Regions from separate parts of the Bacillus arachidis genome, predicted to be linked through region 1. Evidence: a T-box and tRNA genes for the amino acid it is inferred to sense, from the RefSeq annotation. Region 1 holds a T-box; the other holds one or more tRNA genes.
What was found. A T-box is a leader RNA that pairs with one kind of tRNA and senses whether it is charged. The one in region 1 lies ahead of thrS (threonine--tRNA ligase), so its partner is inferred to be a tRNA-Thr.
Positions count from the first base shown of each region.

Region 2: it has a tRNA-Thr gene. The T-box ahead of thrS (threonine--tRNA ligase) is inferred to sense a tRNA for this amino acid. The anticodon was not compared.

Region 1 is NZ_CP127376.1:4,053,279-4,062,584, forward strand. It holds gene infC (translation initiation factor IF-3) at 1-156, opposite strand, end outside; ribosomal protein L20 leader region at 218-339, opposite strand; gene thrS (threonine--tRNA ligase) at 545-2,476, opposite strand; T-box leader at 2,524-2,751, opposite strand; gene ytxC (putative sporulation protein YtxC) at 2,783-3,664, opposite strand; gene dnaI (primosomal protein DnaI) at 3,900-4,835, opposite strand; gene QRY57_RS22510 (replication initiation and membrane attachment family protein) at 4,869-6,287, opposite strand; gene nrdR (transcriptional regulator NrdR) at 6,402-6,863, opposite strand; gene speD (adenosylmethionine decarboxylase) at 7,170-7,553, opposite strand; gene QRY57_RS22525 (glyceraldehyde-3-phosphate dehydrogenase) at 7,941-8,969, opposite strand; gene coaE (dephospho-CoA kinase) at 9,079-9,306, opposite strand, start outside.
Region 2 is NZ_CP127376.1:151,750-161,055, reverse strand. It holds gene QRY57_RS02595 (glycerate kinase) at 1-913, opposite strand, end outside; tRNA gene QRY57_RS02590 (tRNA-Ala) at 1,078-1,150, opposite strand; tRNA gene QRY57_RS02585 (tRNA-Gly) at 1,161-1,232, opposite strand; tRNA gene QRY57_RS02580 (tRNA-Lys) at 1,238-1,313, opposite strand; tRNA gene QRY57_RS02575 (tRNA-Gln) at 1,319-1,393, opposite strand; tRNA gene QRY57_RS02570 (tRNA-Tyr) at 1,459-1,542, opposite strand; tRNA gene QRY57_RS02565 (tRNA-Val) at 1,561-1,636, opposite strand; tRNA gene QRY57_RS02560 (tRNA-Glu) at 1,642-1,716, opposite strand; tRNA gene QRY57_RS02555 (tRNA-Thr) at 1,740-1,812, opposite strand; tRNA gene QRY57_RS02550 (tRNA-Asn) at 1,817-1,891, opposite strand; rRNA gene rrf (5S ribosomal RNA) at 1,901-2,016, opposite strand; rRNA gene QRY57_RS02540 (23S ribosomal RNA) at 2,108-5,028, opposite strand; rRNA gene QRY57_RS02535 (16S ribosomal RNA) at 5,174-6,724, opposite strand; gene QRY57_RS02530 (hypothetical protein) at 6,949-7,167, opposite strand; gene pdaB (polysaccharide deacetylase family sporulation protein PdaB) at 7,324-8,088, shown strand; gene QRY57_RS02520 (KinB-signaling pathway activation protein) at 8,235-8,849, opposite strand; gene gerD (spore germination lipoprotein GerD) at 8,988-9,306, shown strand, end outside.

The sequences.
Region 1 (9,306 bases):
TACTGGCGGTTTCGCATTTGGAGCAACCAATACTAAATCAAGATTAAGATTTGCAGCTAAGTCTAAAGCGTCATTACGAGACTTGATGCCAAGTTGATCACCATTCGCACCAACTAAACGTACTTCACGTGCACGAATTTGCTCGTTAATCATCATATCCTTGCTAATAGTAAGCCACCTCCAAGGTTTTCTTAGAATACGTTTGTAGTCGTAGAACCCAAACAAAAAAGTGTGGGCATACGAACACCCACACTTGTACGATCTTAAGTAAGAAAGACATTTACCTGCTAACTGCATATGCGTCAATCAGGTGAGAAGCGGGTGCTTCTACTTGTTCTACAAAACAATATTCTATTATCCTTGATGAGTTTATCATAGGATATAACGTCTGTCAAGAAGACGCGTTTTACTAACAACAAGAAATATTGTAACAAACAACACGAATACATGCAATACTTTTTTATGATAAGTGTTGTTTGGTTATTATTTCTAGTTTTTATCCTTGGCAACATAAAAGAAAGCCGCGGCATACCGCGGCTCTTTCTTAGCGTTTTCCTTCAACTTTAATCATATCAACAAATGCATCTAATGCAATTGTTTCTGATTTTTGTTCACCGTATTTACGTACGTTTACGCCGTTTTCAGCCACTTCATTGTCACCTACTACAAGCATATACGGAATTTTTTGCATTTGTGCTTCACGAATTTTGTAACCAATTTTCTCTTCACGAGTATCTACTTCAACACGGATACCAGCGCGTTGTAAGTCTTCCTGTACTTTCTTCGCGTAGTCTAAATGTACTTGCGGAGAAACTGGGATTACTTGTACTTGAACTGGCGCTAACCATGTTGGGAATGCACCTTTGTACTCTTCAATTAAGAAGGCAACGAAACGTTCCATAGTTGATACAACACCTCGGTGAATAACAACTGGACGATGAGGTTTACCATCTTCTCCAACGTAAGTTAATTCAAAGCGTTCTGGAAGTAAGAAGTCTAATTGTACAGTTGAAAGTGTTTCGTCTTTTCCAAGTGCAGTACGAACTTGAACATCGAGCTTTGGACCATAGAATGCCGCTTCACCTTCAGCTTCATAGTACTCAAGACCCATTTCATCCATCGCTTCTTTCAACATACCTTGTGCTTTTTCCCACATTTCATCGTCAGCATAGTACTTTTTAGTATCTTCTGGGTCACGATAAGATAAGCGGAATGAATAGTTTTCTAAACCGAAGTCTTTGTATACCTCTAAAGTTAGGTTTACAACACGTTTTAACTCTTCTTTAATTTGATCTGGACGAACGAAAATGTGCGCATCATTTAAAGTCATTCCACGTACACGTTGCAATCCAGATAATGCTCCAGACATTTCATAACGATGCATTGTTCCAAGCTCCGCAATACGGATTGGTAATTCACGATAGCTGTGAATATCATTTTTATACACCATCATATGGTGAGGGCAGTTCATTGGACGAAGCACTAATTCTTCATTGTCCATTTCCATTGATGGGAACATACCATCACGGTAGTGATTCCAGTGACCAGAAGTTTCATAAAGCTCTCTGCTTCCTAGAACTGGAGTGTATACGTGGTCATATCCTAAGCTTGCTTCTTTATCAACGATGTAACGCTCAATGATACGACGGATTGTTGCACCTTTTGGTAACCAAAGTGGTAAACCTTGTCCTACTTTTTGGCTATTTGTAAATAATTTTAACTCTTTACCTAATTTACGGTGGTCACGCTCTTTCGCTTCTTCAAGCATACGTAAATGCTCATCTAATTCTGCTTTTTTCACGAATCCAGTACCGTAAATACGTTGTAGCATTTTATTATTGCTATCGCCGCGCCAGTAAGCACCCGCAACGCTTAACAATTTAAATACTTTAATTTTCCCTGTAGATGGAAGATGAACACCGCGGCAAAGGTCGAAAAATTCACCTTGTTCATAGATTGAAATAACAGCATCTTCAGGAAGATCGTTAATTAATTCTAATTTTAGCTCATCTCCGATTTCCTCATAACGGCGAAGTGCTTCAGCACGTGGTACCTCATGACGAACGATTTCTAAGTTCTCGTTCACAATTTTTTGCATTTCTTTTTCGATTTTTGGGAAGTCCTCAACTGTAATTGCCTCTTCCATATCGATATCGTAGTAGAAGCCATTTTCAATTACTGGACCAATACCAAGTTTCACATCTTTATATAAACGTTTTAACGCTTGCGCTAAAAGATGAGCTGTTGAATGACGTAAAATGTACAAGCCATCTTCAGAGTCTAATGTAATGATTGAAACTGCACCATCTTCTTCGATTGGTGTACGAAGATCAATCATCTCATCATTTAATTTTCCAGCCACAGCCTTTTTCTTTAAGCCTGGGCTAATAGAAGCTGCGATTTCTTCAGTTGTTGTTCCTTTTGGGAACTCCTTCACAGCTCCATCAGGGAAAGTAATTTTAACTACATCTGCCATCACTGGTCACTCCTCTTTTTCTCAAAATAAAAAACACTCATCCCGTAAAAAGGGACGAGTGTTGAATTCGTGGTTCCACCCTTGTTCCAATTAACCAAATTGTTAATTGCTCAAGTACAACATAACGGTGTTGACCGTTAGCAATTACTAGAAAAACGTTCACTGCTAAAGTTTAGAGGTGGTAAGTAATAAACTCGTACTAGGAAGCTCACACCCTAAGGCTTCCCTCTCTGAGAATCGTAGCAAATTACTCTTGTCCTCATCGTGACATTTCAATATATTTCATTTATGTAGGTAATTATATGCTCAAAAACTTAGAAAATCAAGGGCGTTCCCCTTATTTTTTAAATTTTTCACGTTGCGCTCAAATTCATGTAGTGCACATAATTGAACTCGTTCTTGAAATACATTTTGAAGGGTAACGATCATATTGTGATCTTGCTCTTTCGTATACAAATAAATCGTTCTCGGTGCAATAGAAAGAAGCGGTGCAATTACCTTCGTGTCAATATATACACTCTGCTTAGTTAGTAACTCCTCATCTATATATTGAACCAATTTCTCCTGCTTTAAACGTATTCCTTTTTCATCATAAAAAATAAAGCTTTCATCAAATACAAGATGTATGCAAGATAACCGTGATTTACGGCTACTCACCTGTTGCCGTAGCATTTCTACAAACATTTGATATTCTTGTTCCATTTTATATTCATCAATCGCTACTTCCGCAAGTCGATGAATCATCTCCCTATATGCGCGGAGACGAAAACGAATATAAGATGAAAAAGAAAACGAAAGCGGGTCACAGATCCACCCTTTTAAAGAAGACATAATACGATCTTCAATTTGATTACGTGTTAAATCCGAAGCAAGCCCTTTTCGTTTTCCATTTAAAATAGCATGTGCCATATGTAAAATTTGATGGCATTCTTCTTGTTCTTCGTAAAAAAACTTTTCTTTTAAAATGGCACGAATCCATTCATTTTGTTTTATATTAACAATAAAATAAAGGAGTACTGGTATTAAAACTTTCTCAATATAATTCGATTCGCATATTGGAATATGAATTGTTACCTTTTGTTCATATAAATAAACACTCGTTTCTTTATATAGCTTTTCCGTTCTCTTTATCAGTTGTTGATATACGTGCGCAGCATCATTTTTTTCTTCGAAACAGATTTCAATCACTCTTGTCCCCCCCTTTTATCCCGCTTACAGAGTTGCTTTCTCTCAAGCCCCATAAGAGTTCAGTTCGTGTAAGTTGGGCTCTATGTCGAAATAACTTCTCCATACTGATGAAAGCTTCATCCTATAATCCTTGCTAATTTTATATATATTAAGGGAGTAGAAAAAAAATGATACAAGCTCGTATGAATTTTCAAACGTATAGATAAATAAAAAGAGCAAGCATTATGCTCGCTCTTTACGTATGACGACGATTTTTCCCGCCAACCGGAACCGGCTTCGCTAAATATTTAATGCGCTCCATAATCCGTGCCGCCTTCATTTCTTCTGCTTCTCCGCGCTGTGTATACGTTAAATGATGTTCTAACTGTTTAAAATCAAAATTAGACGTAAAGAACGTTGGTAAGTTTTCAAGCATACGGAATTGTAAAATGGCACCAAGTACATCATCACGAACAAAGCTTGACATCGCTTCTGCTCCAATATCATCTAACATTAATACCGGCACATATTTTACTGCGTCAATTTTTTCGCTAATCGTATTATTTTGCAGCGAACTTTTTATTTCACGTAAAAATTCAGGCAAATATACAATCATTGAACTGACTTTCCTCTGAGCCAACTCATTAGCAATTGCTCCCAAAACAAATGTTTTCCCAACACCAAACGGTCCATAGAAGTACAATGCCTGTACTTTCTTCCCTGGCTCATACTCACTTAAAAATTCATTCGCGGCACGAATTGCTTCAAAGCGATTTCCATCAGATAAATCGAGAGAAGACATAGACGCCTGCAATATATCCTTAGGCATATATACACTTTGAATGAGCTTCTCTTGTTTCTTCCTCTCATCATAGGCCACTTTTCTTACGCAGCGATCATATTGAATGTCAATCATCTTACCTTGAATAATCAATTTCGGTTCATACCCTTGAATCATATTTTTACATGATTCTAAGTTCGGGCAATCTGCGCATCCAACGCTTTGTCCAATGTATTCATATAGCTTCACAAGACTTCGCTCTATCATGGAAGTCGTGACTTCACCTTTATGCTCTTCTACAAACTCTTTTATACGCGGATGAGCCATAACTTCTGCTTTTAACACTTCATATCTATTTTTAAAATTTTCATTTTGCATTAACTTTGCAAATGAATTTTGAATATGCTCCATTCTTTCACCTCAAAGAGCGTTCATTCTCCTCTATTAATCACGCTTATATTTTTTTAACTCTTCTTCCAATCTCTTTCTTTCTTCTTCTAACTTGCTCGGTTTTTCCGTCACATTTGCAAGATCTTTAGACTGTTCTTTTGGTTGTTCTTTTGGTTGTTCCTTCGCTTGTTCTTTCAGCCAATCTGGCACCATTTCTTTCCGTACTGTTTTTTTCGATGTACGGCCCTTCTTCTTCGTCTCAGCCCACTCTTGATATTGGCGATTCTCTTCTTTCGCCAATGCCATTGCTTCTGATACGGTACCGACCTTTTTTCGTGCCCAATGTCCTGCGATTTTCTCAACATATGTTTTGGAGAGCTTCATATCTGAACGCAGCATTACATAATAAATCAGTACATTGACAACACCTGGTGTTAATTTTTGATTCATCATTACTTCTTCTACAATTTGCAAATCTGCTTTTGTCGCTTCTGCACCGCCTGAGATTTCTTTTAACAATTGTTTTGGTGGAATCTCTTCCAGCTGTTTAATGAGCATCTCTTCTTGTGTAGACGGCTCTTTCTCTTTCATCGTACGTGAAGAATGAGGCTGCACTCGTTCACTTAACACTGGAAGCGCTTGACCATTTTCGAATTGATACCAATCACGCGCTCCTTTGCGAAGCCTTTCCATATCAATCGTTTGCAGTTCTGTCATTGCTCCAAGCACAATGTTTTGCATCGATAGCACATCCACACCATACACATAGGAAAGTGTAACCACACATTCCCGTACTTGATCCGTAATCGCTTTTCGCGGCACAAGAGTCGATAACCCTTCCACAAATAAAGAAAAATCAAAGAAATCGTTCCAAAGATTAGGAGCCGTTCCTTTCGCATTGCCAGGCATAACTGCGTTACTCGGAATTCGAAGTTCCTCTTGTGCATGTTCAAATTGACCTGGATTAAAAGACCCAAATACATCATTAAAGGAATGCGTAACATTTTCATAAGAAGTAAAATCAAACTCTTCTTCTAAGAAATATTGCTTAACTTGATTATATTTTGCACGACTCAATCGATTATACAAAAAGATGCTCAGGACAATATCATCAAAAAATTGTTTTGGTGATAACGGCGACTGAAGCTCGTATATAAACATTCGAATATCTTTTTCTTTTTTTATATATACGTTTAAAAGCCCAATCGCTTCTAATTTCACCCGTTCTTCATACACTTCTGGAAGCTGCATTTGCATCGTTACCATAAGAGAGTGATGTGTATTCTCTTTTCCAAATACACGATCCTGCTCTAACTCTCCCCACATCGTCATGTATAGGCTAAAAGCCTTGCTACCTACTAATGGTTGATATAACATCGTTAATACCTTGCGATCGTAACTATGCAGCAACCCTTTTGCACTTACTTTATAACGATCAATTGGCAATAGCTCCATCCATGACTGTTTTTCCATCCTTGCAATTCCTTTCTTTCGCCCATTCTACGTATATAACTCCTTAGTGAAAAAGAGCTAATAGCTTACGCTTCTAGCTCTTTCCCCCACTATTTGTAGGCTCCAAGTTCCACTTTATTCTCGTTCTTTTTGCAGTATATCTTTTAATTCTTCAATAAATACATTTAAATCTTTAAATTGACGATATACAGAAGCAAATCGTACATAAGCAACATCATCAATATCTCGAAGTGCTTCCATGACGATTTCGCCGATCATATCGCTTTTCACTTCTGATATTCCTAAATTTCGAAGTTCACGCTCTACATTTTGCGTTACTTCTTCTAATTGTTTTAATGATACAGGTCTTTTTTCACACGCTTTAATTAATCCACGCAAAATCTTTTCTTTATTAAACTCTTCTCTTGTTCCCTCTTTTTTTACAACAATAAGAGGTGGTTCTTCTACTCGTTCAAATGTCGTAAATCGATTTAAACAACTTTCACACTCTCTTCTTCTTCGAATGGAGCGCCCCTCATCTACCGGACGTGAATCCAATACTCTTGTACCATTATGAAAACAGGATGGACAACGCAACTCATTCACTCCCTTGCAATTTAATCTTTATTTTTCTTACTTTACTTACACGTGAAAATATATACAACATTATATAACCTATTTATCTATGCTTACCACTTTAACTCCACACTTACCCTACTTTCATGGGTAGTAATACCCCCAACTCAAAATCCATTAAAAACAACATAATTAGACAGGAGATTCGTTTCCTCATAAAAATTTAATTGGTGTGGTTCTCTTACTAACAGAAATTCCACCTTATATAAACTAAAAAAAGAGGTGCATTATACACCTCTTTACATTTTAAATCAATTATGTTTTTTTTTAAAGAGCTTTTGTTTCTCTATGCTTAATTTCGAAGCTACCTGTGCCTCGAGGAAGCTCGATGCTCTCTCGCGTTTTCGCATTTAAACCTTCTGCAATATACTCTGCAGCAACATTTGGATCAATACGATCCCCACAAGTATAAACATCAATACTTGCATAACCGTGCTCTGGAAAGCTATGAATTGTTAAGTGTGATTCCGAAATGATTACCACTCCACTTACACCCTGCGGTGCAAATTTATGAAAAGCAACCTCACGTACTTCAGCACCTGCTCTTAGTGCTGCATCCACAAATAATTGTTCAATAAACGGCATATCATTAAGCTTGTCAAAATCGCAATCCCAAAGTTCAGCGATTACGTGACGGCCCATCGTGTCCATAGTATCCATTCTACAGTTCCCCCTTGTAAATTTAATCTAACTGTTCGAATTGAAAACTAATTTGCAATTTGGCTTGCTCCACTACCACGGGGGAAAGTTAGTCCAGAGAGGTCCTAACCCTTTAAGTAGTGACTACGTACCTCAGCTCTTAAGTTTACGAGTGTTAGTATACTTTGTTTATTTTCATTTTGCAACAACAGTTTTTTCGTTTTTTTGTCATATTCTCTTCTTTACTTTCTCCCAAAAAGAATATTTAATTCACAAATACAGCAATCACAATGTTTTTTCATATGTACCATTCACAAAGATATACTTGAATAATATTTTTCCTTTTCAAAAAAAGTACAAAAAAAGAAGACAAGCAATCGCTTGCCTCCTTTTCTATCATTAAATGTGTTGTACATTTTCTTGTTTTGCTAGTTCAGTGACAACTAACTTCACAAGATCTACAACACGGCGAGAGTAACCCCACTCGTTATCATACCAAGCAAGCACTTTCACTTTACGCTCTCCCATTACCATTGTAGATAGGCCATCAATGATAGCAGAATGTGTATTTGTATTAAAATCGATAGAAACAAGAGGTTCTTCGCTGAACTCTACAATTCCTTTCAGCGCACCGTTTGCAACAGTTTTAAACGCTTCATTAATTTCTTCAACTGTTACATCACGTTTTACATCTACTACTAAATCAACAAGAGACACGTTTGGTGTTGGAACGCGAAGTGCCATTCCGTGAAGTTTTCCATTTAAGTGCGGAAGAACTTTCGCTAATGCTTTCGCAGCACCTGTTGTTGTAGGAATAATAGACTGTCCACAAGCACGTGCTCTTCGTAAATCTTTATGTGGGTTATCAATATTTTTTTGGTCATTTGTATAAGCGTGAACAGTTGTCATTAAACCATTTTCAATTCCGAACTGTTCATCTAACACCTTAACAACAGGCGCTAAACAGTTTGTTGTACAAGATGCATTTGAAATAACAGTATGTTTTGTAATATCTAATTGTTCTTCGTTTACACCAACTACAACTGTTATATCTTCATTTTTACCAGGTGCCGTTAAAATAACTTTTTTCGCCCCAGCTTCTACGTGAAGAATCGCTTTTTCTTTTGCATTAAATTTACCCGTTGCTTCAATTACAACTTCAACACCTAAGTCTTTCCAAGGCAATTCTTTTGGATCGCGGTTGTTTAGAAGGCGAATCATTTTCCCATCCACTAATAAATGATCTTCAAATGCTTCTACTGTTCCGTCAAACTTGCCATGAACTGTATCATACTTGATTAAATGCGCTAATGTTTCTGATGGATAGCTTGCGTTGATTGCTACAATTTCGAATGCGCTTTCTTTTATTGCTTGACGAAATACCATTCTCCCAATACGTCCAAATCCGTTAATTGCCACACGAGTCATAATATGTTATCCCCCTTGAATGCGTTATACTATTTATCTCTAATCCCAATAATAGTATAACACAAAAAGAAGATATGTCACTAAGCATTTTCACTAATTTTACATTTTTTTAATTAATGATGTTCCACTCTTTTAAAATGAGCTGTAATTGTGCTTTTGTCTCGGCAATTGTGCCATCATTATAAATAACTTTATTAGCTAATGTTACTTTCTCTGCTAAAGACATTTGTGAATGAATGCGTGCTTTCGCTTCCTCTTCTATAAAACCATTCCGCTTCATTAAACGCTCTAACTGCGTACTAGGTGATACAGCTACAACTAAAATTTGATCAACAAG
Region 2 (9,306 bases), 1.0 Mb from region 1:
GTGCTTTTCCATAAGCGGTTTGCACATCTATCCTTCCTTCACCTGTAAGAACAAGAGTTGCTTCTTTTATATGTTCATCAAAATTTGTATAGTCTAATACAATTTCAATTCCCTTTCTTAATTGACCTTGTAGTACAGCAACAACTGCAGCCCCTAATCCTCCCCCAGCTCCTGCACCCGGTATCTCTTCCACATCAATGTGTACATGCCGTTTTAATACATAGGCATAATGCTTTAAATTATCATCTAACTGCGTGATCATTTCTGGATTTGCTCCTTTTTGCTTTGCAAATACAAAGGATGCTCCTTTTTGTCCTGTTAAAGGATTGTCTACATCACATGCCGCTTCTATTTTCACATGCGCTAAACGAGAATCCAACTTAGCTAAGTCTAAAGAATCAATAAAATGTAAATTTTCACCGACAGGTTCTATTATTCGTCCATCTTTCCTTAAAAACCTTACACCTAGGGCTGAGAGCATGCCTGTCCCTCCATCGTTCGTAGCACTTCCGCCAAGCCCTAAAATAATATGCTGTACACCTTTATCTAAGGCATCTAATATAAGCTCCCCCGTTCCTTTTGTTGTGGTGATGAGAGGGTTTCGCTGTTCAACCGGAACATGATGCAACCCCGACGCTGCTGCCATTTCAATAAACGCTGTTCTTTTATCTTGAGAAATACCGTAGAATGCATCTACACGTTCACCAAGTGGACCTGTTACGTAAAGTTGAATGATCTTTCCTCCTGTAGCATCAACAAGAGATTGAACGGTACCTTCTCCTCCATCTCCAATTGGAAGTTTCACATACTCAGCTTCAGGAAAAACTTTAGTAAACCCTTTTTCAATGGCCTTACATACTTCTATCGCTCGTAAGCTTTCTTTATATGAATCAGATGCAATAACAATTTTCAACACCTATTCCTCCCTTCCCCCGTATCCACACACGCTTTAATTCAAACCTTATATTTTACTCTATTTTTCTATTGTAAACGAAATAAATGGAAACTTGTCCTTATTAAAGCAGAATAAACAAAAAACCTTACATCAAAAGATGTAAGGTTTTTTCTAATTTATAATGGAGCCTAGCGGGATCGAACCGCTGACCTCCTGCGTGCAAGGCAGGCGCTCTCCCAGCTGAGCTAAGGCCCCGAAGTAAAAAAGCGGAAGACGGGATTCGAACCCGCGACCCCAACCTTGGCAAGGTTGTATTCTACCACTGAACTACTTCCGCGAAAATGGTGAGCCATGAAGGACTCGAACCTTCGACCCTCTGATTAAAAGTCAGATGCTCTACCAACTGAGCTAATGGCTCGTAAATGGCTGGGCTAGCTGGATTCGAACCAGCGCATGACGGAGTCAAAGTCCGTTGCCTTACCGCTTGGCTATAGCCCATTAATATTTACTAGTATGCTTGTCTTTTCAAAAAAATAAACCTTTATCAGGTTGTTTTTTTAAAATGGTGGAGGGGGGCAGATTCGAACTGCCGAACCCGAAGGAGCGGATTTACAGTCCGCCGCGTTTAGCCACTTCGCTACCCCTCCGACATTATAAACTATATATGGTGGAGGATGACGGGATCGAACCGCCGACCCCCTGCTTGTAAGGCAGGTGCTCTCCCAGCTGAGCTAATCCTCCAAAAGTGGTGACCCGTACGGGATTCGAACCCGTGTTACCGCCGTGAAAGGGCGGTGTCTTAACCACTTGACCAACGGGCCAAAAAGTTGTAATACTGTTCGCAAGCTTCCAACCGGGCTTGAACCGGTGACCTCTTCCTTACCATGGAAGTGCTCTACCAGCTGAGCTATGGAAGCATAATGGCTCCGCAGGTAGGACTCGAACCTACGACCGATCGGTTAACAGCCGATAGCTCTACCACTGAGCTACTGCGGAATAATATTAGCCTGGCAACGTCCTACTCTCACAGGGACAAGGTCCCAACTACCATCGGCGCTAGAGAGCTTAACTTCCGTGTTCGGTATGGGAACGGGTGTGACCTCTCTGCCATCATTACCAGACTTTTATTATTATACACATTCTTTTCAGAATGTCAAAAGGAATTTCAAATATATATTCCTTCAAAACTAGATAACATTTGCTTCATATTATATGGTTAAGTCCTCGATCTATTAGTATTCGTCAGCTCCACATGTCACCATGCTTCCACCTCGAACCTATCAACCTGATCATCTTTCAGGGATCTTACTAGCTTACGCTATGGGAAATCTCATCTTGAGGGGGGCTTCATGCTTAGATGCTTTCAGCACTTATCCCTTCCGCACATAGCTACCCAGCTATGCCCTTGGCAGAACAACTGGTACACCAGCGGTGCGTCCATCCCGGTCCTCTCGTACTAAGGACAGCTCCTCTCAAATTTCCTACGCCCACGACGGATAGGGACCGAACTGTCTCACGACGTTCTGAACCCAGCTCGCGTACCGCTTTAATGGGCGAACAGCCCAACCCTTGGGACCGACTACAGCCCCAGGATGCGATGAGCCGACATCGAGGTGCCAAACCTCCCCGTCGATGTGGACTCTTGGGGGAGATAAGCCTGTTATCCCCGGGGTAGCTTTTATCCGTTGAGCGATGGCCCTTCCATGCGGAACCACCGGATCACTAAGCCCGACTTTCGTCCCTGCTCGACTTGTAGGTCTCGCAGTCAAGCTCCCTTATGCCTTTGCACTCTACGAATGATTTCCAACCATTCTGAGGGAACCTTTGGGCGCCTCCGTTACACTTTAGGAGGCGACCGCCCCAGTCAAACTGCCCACCTGACACTGTCTCCCGGGTCGATAAGACCCGTAGGTTAGAATTTCAATACAGCCAGGGCGGTATCCCACCAGCGCCTCCACCGAAGCTAGCGCTCCGGCTTCAAAGGCTCCCGCCTATCCTGTACAAGCTGTACCAAAATTCAATATCAGGCTACAGTAAAGCTCCACGGGGTCTTTCCGTCCTGTCGCGGGTAACCTGCATCTTCACAGGTACTATAATTTCACCGAGTCTCTGGTTGAGACAGTGCCCAAATCGTTACACCTTTCGTGCGGGTCGGAACTTACCCGACAAGGAATTTCGCTACCTTAGGACCGTTATAGTTACGGCCGCCGTTTACTGGGGCTTCAGTTCAGAGCTTCGCTTGCGCTAACCCCTCTCCTTAACCTTCCAGCACCGGGCAGGTGTCAGCCCCTATACTTCGCCTTACGGCTTCGCAGAGACCTGTGTTTTTGCTAAACAGTCGCTTGGGCCTATTCACTGCGGCTTTCCGTTAAGAAAGCACCCCTTCTCCCGAAGTTACGGGGTCATTTTGCCGAGTTCCTTAACCAGAGTTCTCTCGCTCACCTTAGGATTCTCTCCTCGCCTACCTGTGTCGGTTTGCGGTACAGGCACCTTTTATCTCGCTAGAAGCTTTTCTTGGCAGCGGGGAATCAAAGACTTCGCTCCATAAGGAGCTTCCCCATCACAGCTCAGCCTTCACGATAAGCGGATTTGCCTACTTATCAGCCTAACTGCTTGGACGTGCACAACCAATCGCACGCTTCTTCTATCCTTCTGCGTCCCTCCATTGCTCAAACGATAAAGAGGTGGTACAGGAATATCAACCTGTTGTCCATCGCCTACGCCTGTCGGCCTCGGCTTAGGTCCTGACTAACCCTGAGCGGACGAGCCTTCCTCAGGAAACCTTAGGCATTCGGTGGACGGGATTCTCACCCGTCTTTCGCTACTCATACCGGCATTCTCACTTCTAAGCACTCCACCAGTCCTTCCGGTCTGACTTCACTGTCCTTAGAACGCTCCCCTACCACTGATACGTAAGTATCAATCCGCAGCTTCGGTGGTGTATTTAGCCCCGGTACATTTTCGGCGCAGAGTCACTCGACTAGTGAGCTATTACGCACTCTTTAAATGGTGGCTGCTTCTAAGCCAACATCCTAGTTGTCTAAGCAACTCCACATCCTTTTCCACTTAATACACACTTTGGGACCTTAGCTGGCGGTCTGGGCTGTTTCCCTTTTGACTACGGATCTTATCACTCGCAGTCTGACTCCCAAGGATAAGTCATTGGCATTCGGAGTTTGACTGAATTCGGTAATCCGATGAGGACCCCTAGTCCAATCAGTGCTCTACCTCCAAGACTCTAACACTTGAGGCTAGCCCTAAAGCTATTTCGGGGAGAACCAGCTATCTCCAGGTTCGATTGGAATTTCTCCGCTACCCACACCTCATCCCCGCACTTTTCAACGTGCGTGGGTTCGGGCCTCCATTCAGTGTTACCTGAACTTCACCCTGGACATGGGTAGATCACCTGGTTTCGGGTCTACGACCACGTACTAAACGCCCTATTCAGACTCGCTTTCGCTACGGCTCCGCCTCTTCAGCTTAACCTCGCACGGGATCGTAACTCGCCGGTTCATTCTACAAAAGGCACGCCATCACCCGTTAACGGGCTCTGACTATTTGTAGGCACACGGTTTCAGGATCTCTTTCACTCCCCTTCCGGGGTGCTTTTCACCTTTCCCTCACGGTACTGGTTCACTATCGATCACTAGGGAGTATTTAGCCTTGGGAGATGGTCCTCCCGGATTCCGACGGAATTTCACGTGTTCCGCCGTACTCAGGATACATTCAAGAGAGAACGAAGTTTCGACTACGGGGTTGTTACCCTCTGTGACGAGCCTTTCCAGACTGCTTCGTCTACCTCGTTCCTTTGTAACTCCGTATAGAATGTCCTACAACCCCAAGAGGCAAGCCTCTTGGTTTGGGCTAGATTCCGTTTCGCTCGCCGCTACTCAGGAAATCGCATTTGCTTTCTCTTCCTCCAGGTACTTAGATGTTTCAGTTCCCTGGGTCTGTCTTCCTTACCCTATGTATTCAGATAAGGATACCATACCATTACGTATGGTGGGTTTCCCCATTCGGAAATCTTCGGATCAAAGCTTACTTACAGCTCCCCGAAGCATATCGGCGTTAGTCCCGTCCTTCATCGACTCCTAGTGTCAAGGCATCCACCGTGCGCCCTTTCTAACTTAACCAAACTAAAATTAAAAAATATGAGCTACACTGTTATCTAGTTTTCAAAGAACATACATTTATTTCTGAGAGATAGTTCTCTCAAAACTGAACAAAACGAAACACGGAAACTTATATTGATGAACAGCGTTCATCAATTCTCCATAGAAAGGAGGTGATCCAGCCGCACCTTCCGATACGGCTACCTTGTTACGACTTCACCCCAATCATCTGTCCCACCTTAGGCGGCTGGCTCCAAAAGGTTACCCCACCGACTTCGGGTGTTACAAACTCTCGTGGTGTGACGGGCGGTGTGTACAAGGCCCGGGAACGTATTCACCGCGGCATGCTGATCCGCGATTACTAGCGATTCCAGCTTCATGTAGGCGAGTTGCAGCCTACAATCCGAACTGAGAACGGTTTTATGAGATTAGCTCCACCTCGCGGTCTTGCAGCTCTTTGTACCGTCCATTGTAGCACGTGTGTAGCCCAGGTCATAAGGGGCATGATGATTTGACGTCATCCCCACCTTCCTCCGGTTTGTCACCGGCAGTCACCTTAGAGTGCCCAACTTAATGATGGCAACTAAGATCAAGGGTTGCGCTCGTTGCGGGACTTAACCCAACATCTCACGACACGAGCTGACGACAACCATGCACCACCTGTCACTCTGCCCCCGAAGGGGAAGCCCTATCTCTAGGGTTGTCAGAGGATGTCAAGACCTGGTAAGGTTCTTCGCGTTGCTTCGAATTAAACCACATGCTCCACCGCTTGTGCGGGCCCCCGTCAATTCCTTTGAGTTTCAGCCTTGCGGCCGTACTCCCCAGGCGGAGTGCTTAATGCGTTAACTTCAGCACTAAAGGGCGGAAACCCTCTAACACTTAGCACTCATCGTTTACGGCGTGGACTACCAGGGTATCTAATCCTGTTTGCTCCCCACGCTTTCGCGCCTCAGTGTCAGTTACAGACCAGAAAGTCGCCTTCGCCACTGGTGTTCCTCCATATCTCTACGCATTTCACCGCTACACATGGAATTCCACTTTCCTCTTCTGCACTCAAGTCTCCCAGTTTCCAATGACCCTCCACGGTTGAGCCGTGGGCTTTCACATCAGACTTAAGAAACCACCTGCGCGCGCTTTACGCCCAATAATTCCGGATAACGCTTGCCACCTACGTATTACCGCGGCTGCTGGCACGTAGTTAGCCGTGGCTTTCTGGTTAGGTACCGTCAAGGTGCCAGCTTATTCAACTAGCACTTGTTCTTCCCTAACAACAGAGTTTTACGACCCGAAAGCCTTCATCACTCACGCGGCGTTGCTCCGTCAGACTTTCGTCCATTGCGGAAGATTCCCTACTGCTGCCTCCCGTAGGAGTCTGGGCCGTGTCTCAGTCCCAGTGTGGCCGATCACCCTCTCAGGTCGGCTACGCATCGTTGCCTTGGTGAGCCGTTACCTCACCAACTAGCTAATGCGACGCGGGTCCATCCATAAGTGACAGCCGAAGCCGCCTTTCAATTTCGCGCCATGCAGCGCAAAATGTTATCCGGTATTAGCCCCGGTTTCCCGGAGTTATCCCAGTCTTATGGGCAGGTTACCCACGTGTTACTCACCCGTCCGCCGCTAACTTCATAAGAGCAAGCTCTTAATCCATTCGCTCGACTTGCATGTATTAGGCACGCCGCCAGCGTTCATCCTGAGCCAGGATCAAACTCTCCAATAAAGTTAGTTTGTCTAGCATCTAAAATAAAAATTGACGTTTCACGTTGTTTGTTTCGTTCAGTTTTCAAAGAACTCGTTTGTCGCTCATTTGCGACTTCCTTATGTTAACACTTTCATATTTCAATGTCAACTAAGTTTTTCAATTTCTTTTTTTCGCTTTCTGCGTTTCTCGCATCAGCGACGGTTATTAATTTACCATATATTAAATCATATCGTCAACACTTTTTAATAAAAAATTCTTTTCCTTACATAACGTGTGCACTCTTCCGCATTTGCTACTCTTCGAAACAAACAAAAAATAATTTTATATCTTTCTTCCATTGTTTTTTTTACGACATCATGTATTCTCTCGTCTGCAAAATCAAATAAAAGCTCATCTAGTTCCCTCTTCAATAAATATTCTATTTCTTTCTGTTCTTCTTTTGTAATCATAATCCCAAACAAACTATCACCTCAACAATTACTCATAACCACTAAAATCGAAACTCATACTATATCGTCCATTATATCCATTTCCTATAATGTTAATCTTTCAGTTCTCTTTTCAACTTTTTAAGCATATAAGTAACTGAAAAGGATTGGACAAAGGGGCGGAGTATTATGTTTTTCTTTTTTATAACAAGTAAACGTAAATTTAAGCACATTAGTTTAATTATTGTACTATCCTTATTTACAGCATGGCTTCTCTTTCTAAAGACATATTCTCATCAGTCTGCTTTTTCAACTGCTACTGGTCCAAAAGTCATTTACAAAGGTGATACCGCAAAAAAACAGGTTGCGTTAACATTCGATATTAGTTGGGGAGATAAAAAGGCAATTCCTATTCTTGATACTTTAAAAGAAAGAAACATTAAAAATGCGACTTTCTTCCTCTCTGCAGCATGGGCAGAAAGACATCCCGATATTGTTGAACGAATTATACAGGATGGTCACGAAATTGGGAGTATGGGATATAACTATACCTCTTATACTTCTTTGGAAGCGAACGAGATACGAAGAGATCTTTTACGCTCACAAGGTGTTTTTGCAAAACTTGGAATAAAACAAATCAAGCTCTTGCGTCCTCCTAGCGGGGAATTTAATAAAACAGTTCTCAAAGTAGCAGATTCTCTTGGATATACTGTTGTACACTGGAGTAATAATTCAAACGACTGGAAAAATCCTGGTGTAAATAAAATTGTATCTACGGTTTCTAACAATTTACGAGGTGGAGATATCATTTTATTACATGCTTCGGATTCGGCACTTCAAACAAATAGATCTCTACCGCTGCTCCTGCAGAAATTAAAAAGTGATGGCTATGGGCAAGTATCTGTATCACAACTTATTTCTAACACAAATGCAAAAAGTAAAGACATAAAATAAAATCTCTATCTTCTACTTTCTTTCGTTTCCCTAAATTTCGAATCAGATTCTTATTGCTTACAAATAACGAAATAAACATCCCCCCTATCAAAAATGGTACAACACCTCACTCAAAAGATGTTGTACCATTTTTCACGCTTATCCTCTTAACTAGCTGACTTACTTCTTTGCCCTATTAAACGATGTAATATGAGTAACTGATATGCATTACACAGTAAAAGTGGGATAACCATTAAATATAACCAATCAGTATCATTAATACGAAGCGCCGGTACCCATTCAAGAATTGTTACGACGACCATAAAGAATAAAGCAGGTACAAACGCTTTTTTATTCGTCTCTTTACTCTTTATATAAGCTACAATCGCTCCGAATATAAATAATATTCCAGCTACCAGAATATTATTCCCTAACGAAACATCCCCATTTGCGACGAGTACTGATCTTAAGTACACAAAATCAAACAGTACAAATGCAATAAAAATGAGCTGAACTGCACTCCAAAGAGAAGATGATCGGAACATTCCTAGTCCAAAACGATGAACCGTTAAATACGCAAAAAACCCCATTTGACTAATTACACTAAAAATAAAACCTACACCAAGTAACCAAAAAGAAATCATTAAAATTTCTTTAACGTCAAAATTTTGAAAAAATTTTGCGTACTTGTCCCATCCTAGAATAAAACCAATCAGGATTGTACTGATTCCTCCAAGCAGCAACGTCGTTAAAAATAGTCGTACCCATTTTCGGCTATTCACAACCCATCCCCCATTATTGATATATTTCTACTTAAATTGTATCAATGACAATTTCAAAAAGCTAGCCATGAACATGTATAAATTCCTCTAAGATATTTATATTAAAAAAGAGAACTGTGTTGAAAGGAGCTCCAGCTAATGAAACGGATGCTGCTCGTTTTAGTTTCTTCCCTTCTTTTTACTGTACTTGTTGCATGTGCACAAGGAAAAGAAGCGAAATCTGAATTAGATTACGACCAAACCAAAAAAATGATTGTCGATATTTTAAAAACCGATCAAGGGAAGAAAGCAATTCAAGATGTATTAACAGATGAGAAAATGAAACAAGCACTTATATTAGATGAAACTGTGGTCAAAAAAACGATTGAAGATGCAATGGTATCCGAAAAAGGGCAGCAGCTTTGGGAAAAACTATTTAAAGATCCTGAGTTTTCATCAAAATTTGCTAAAGGCATTG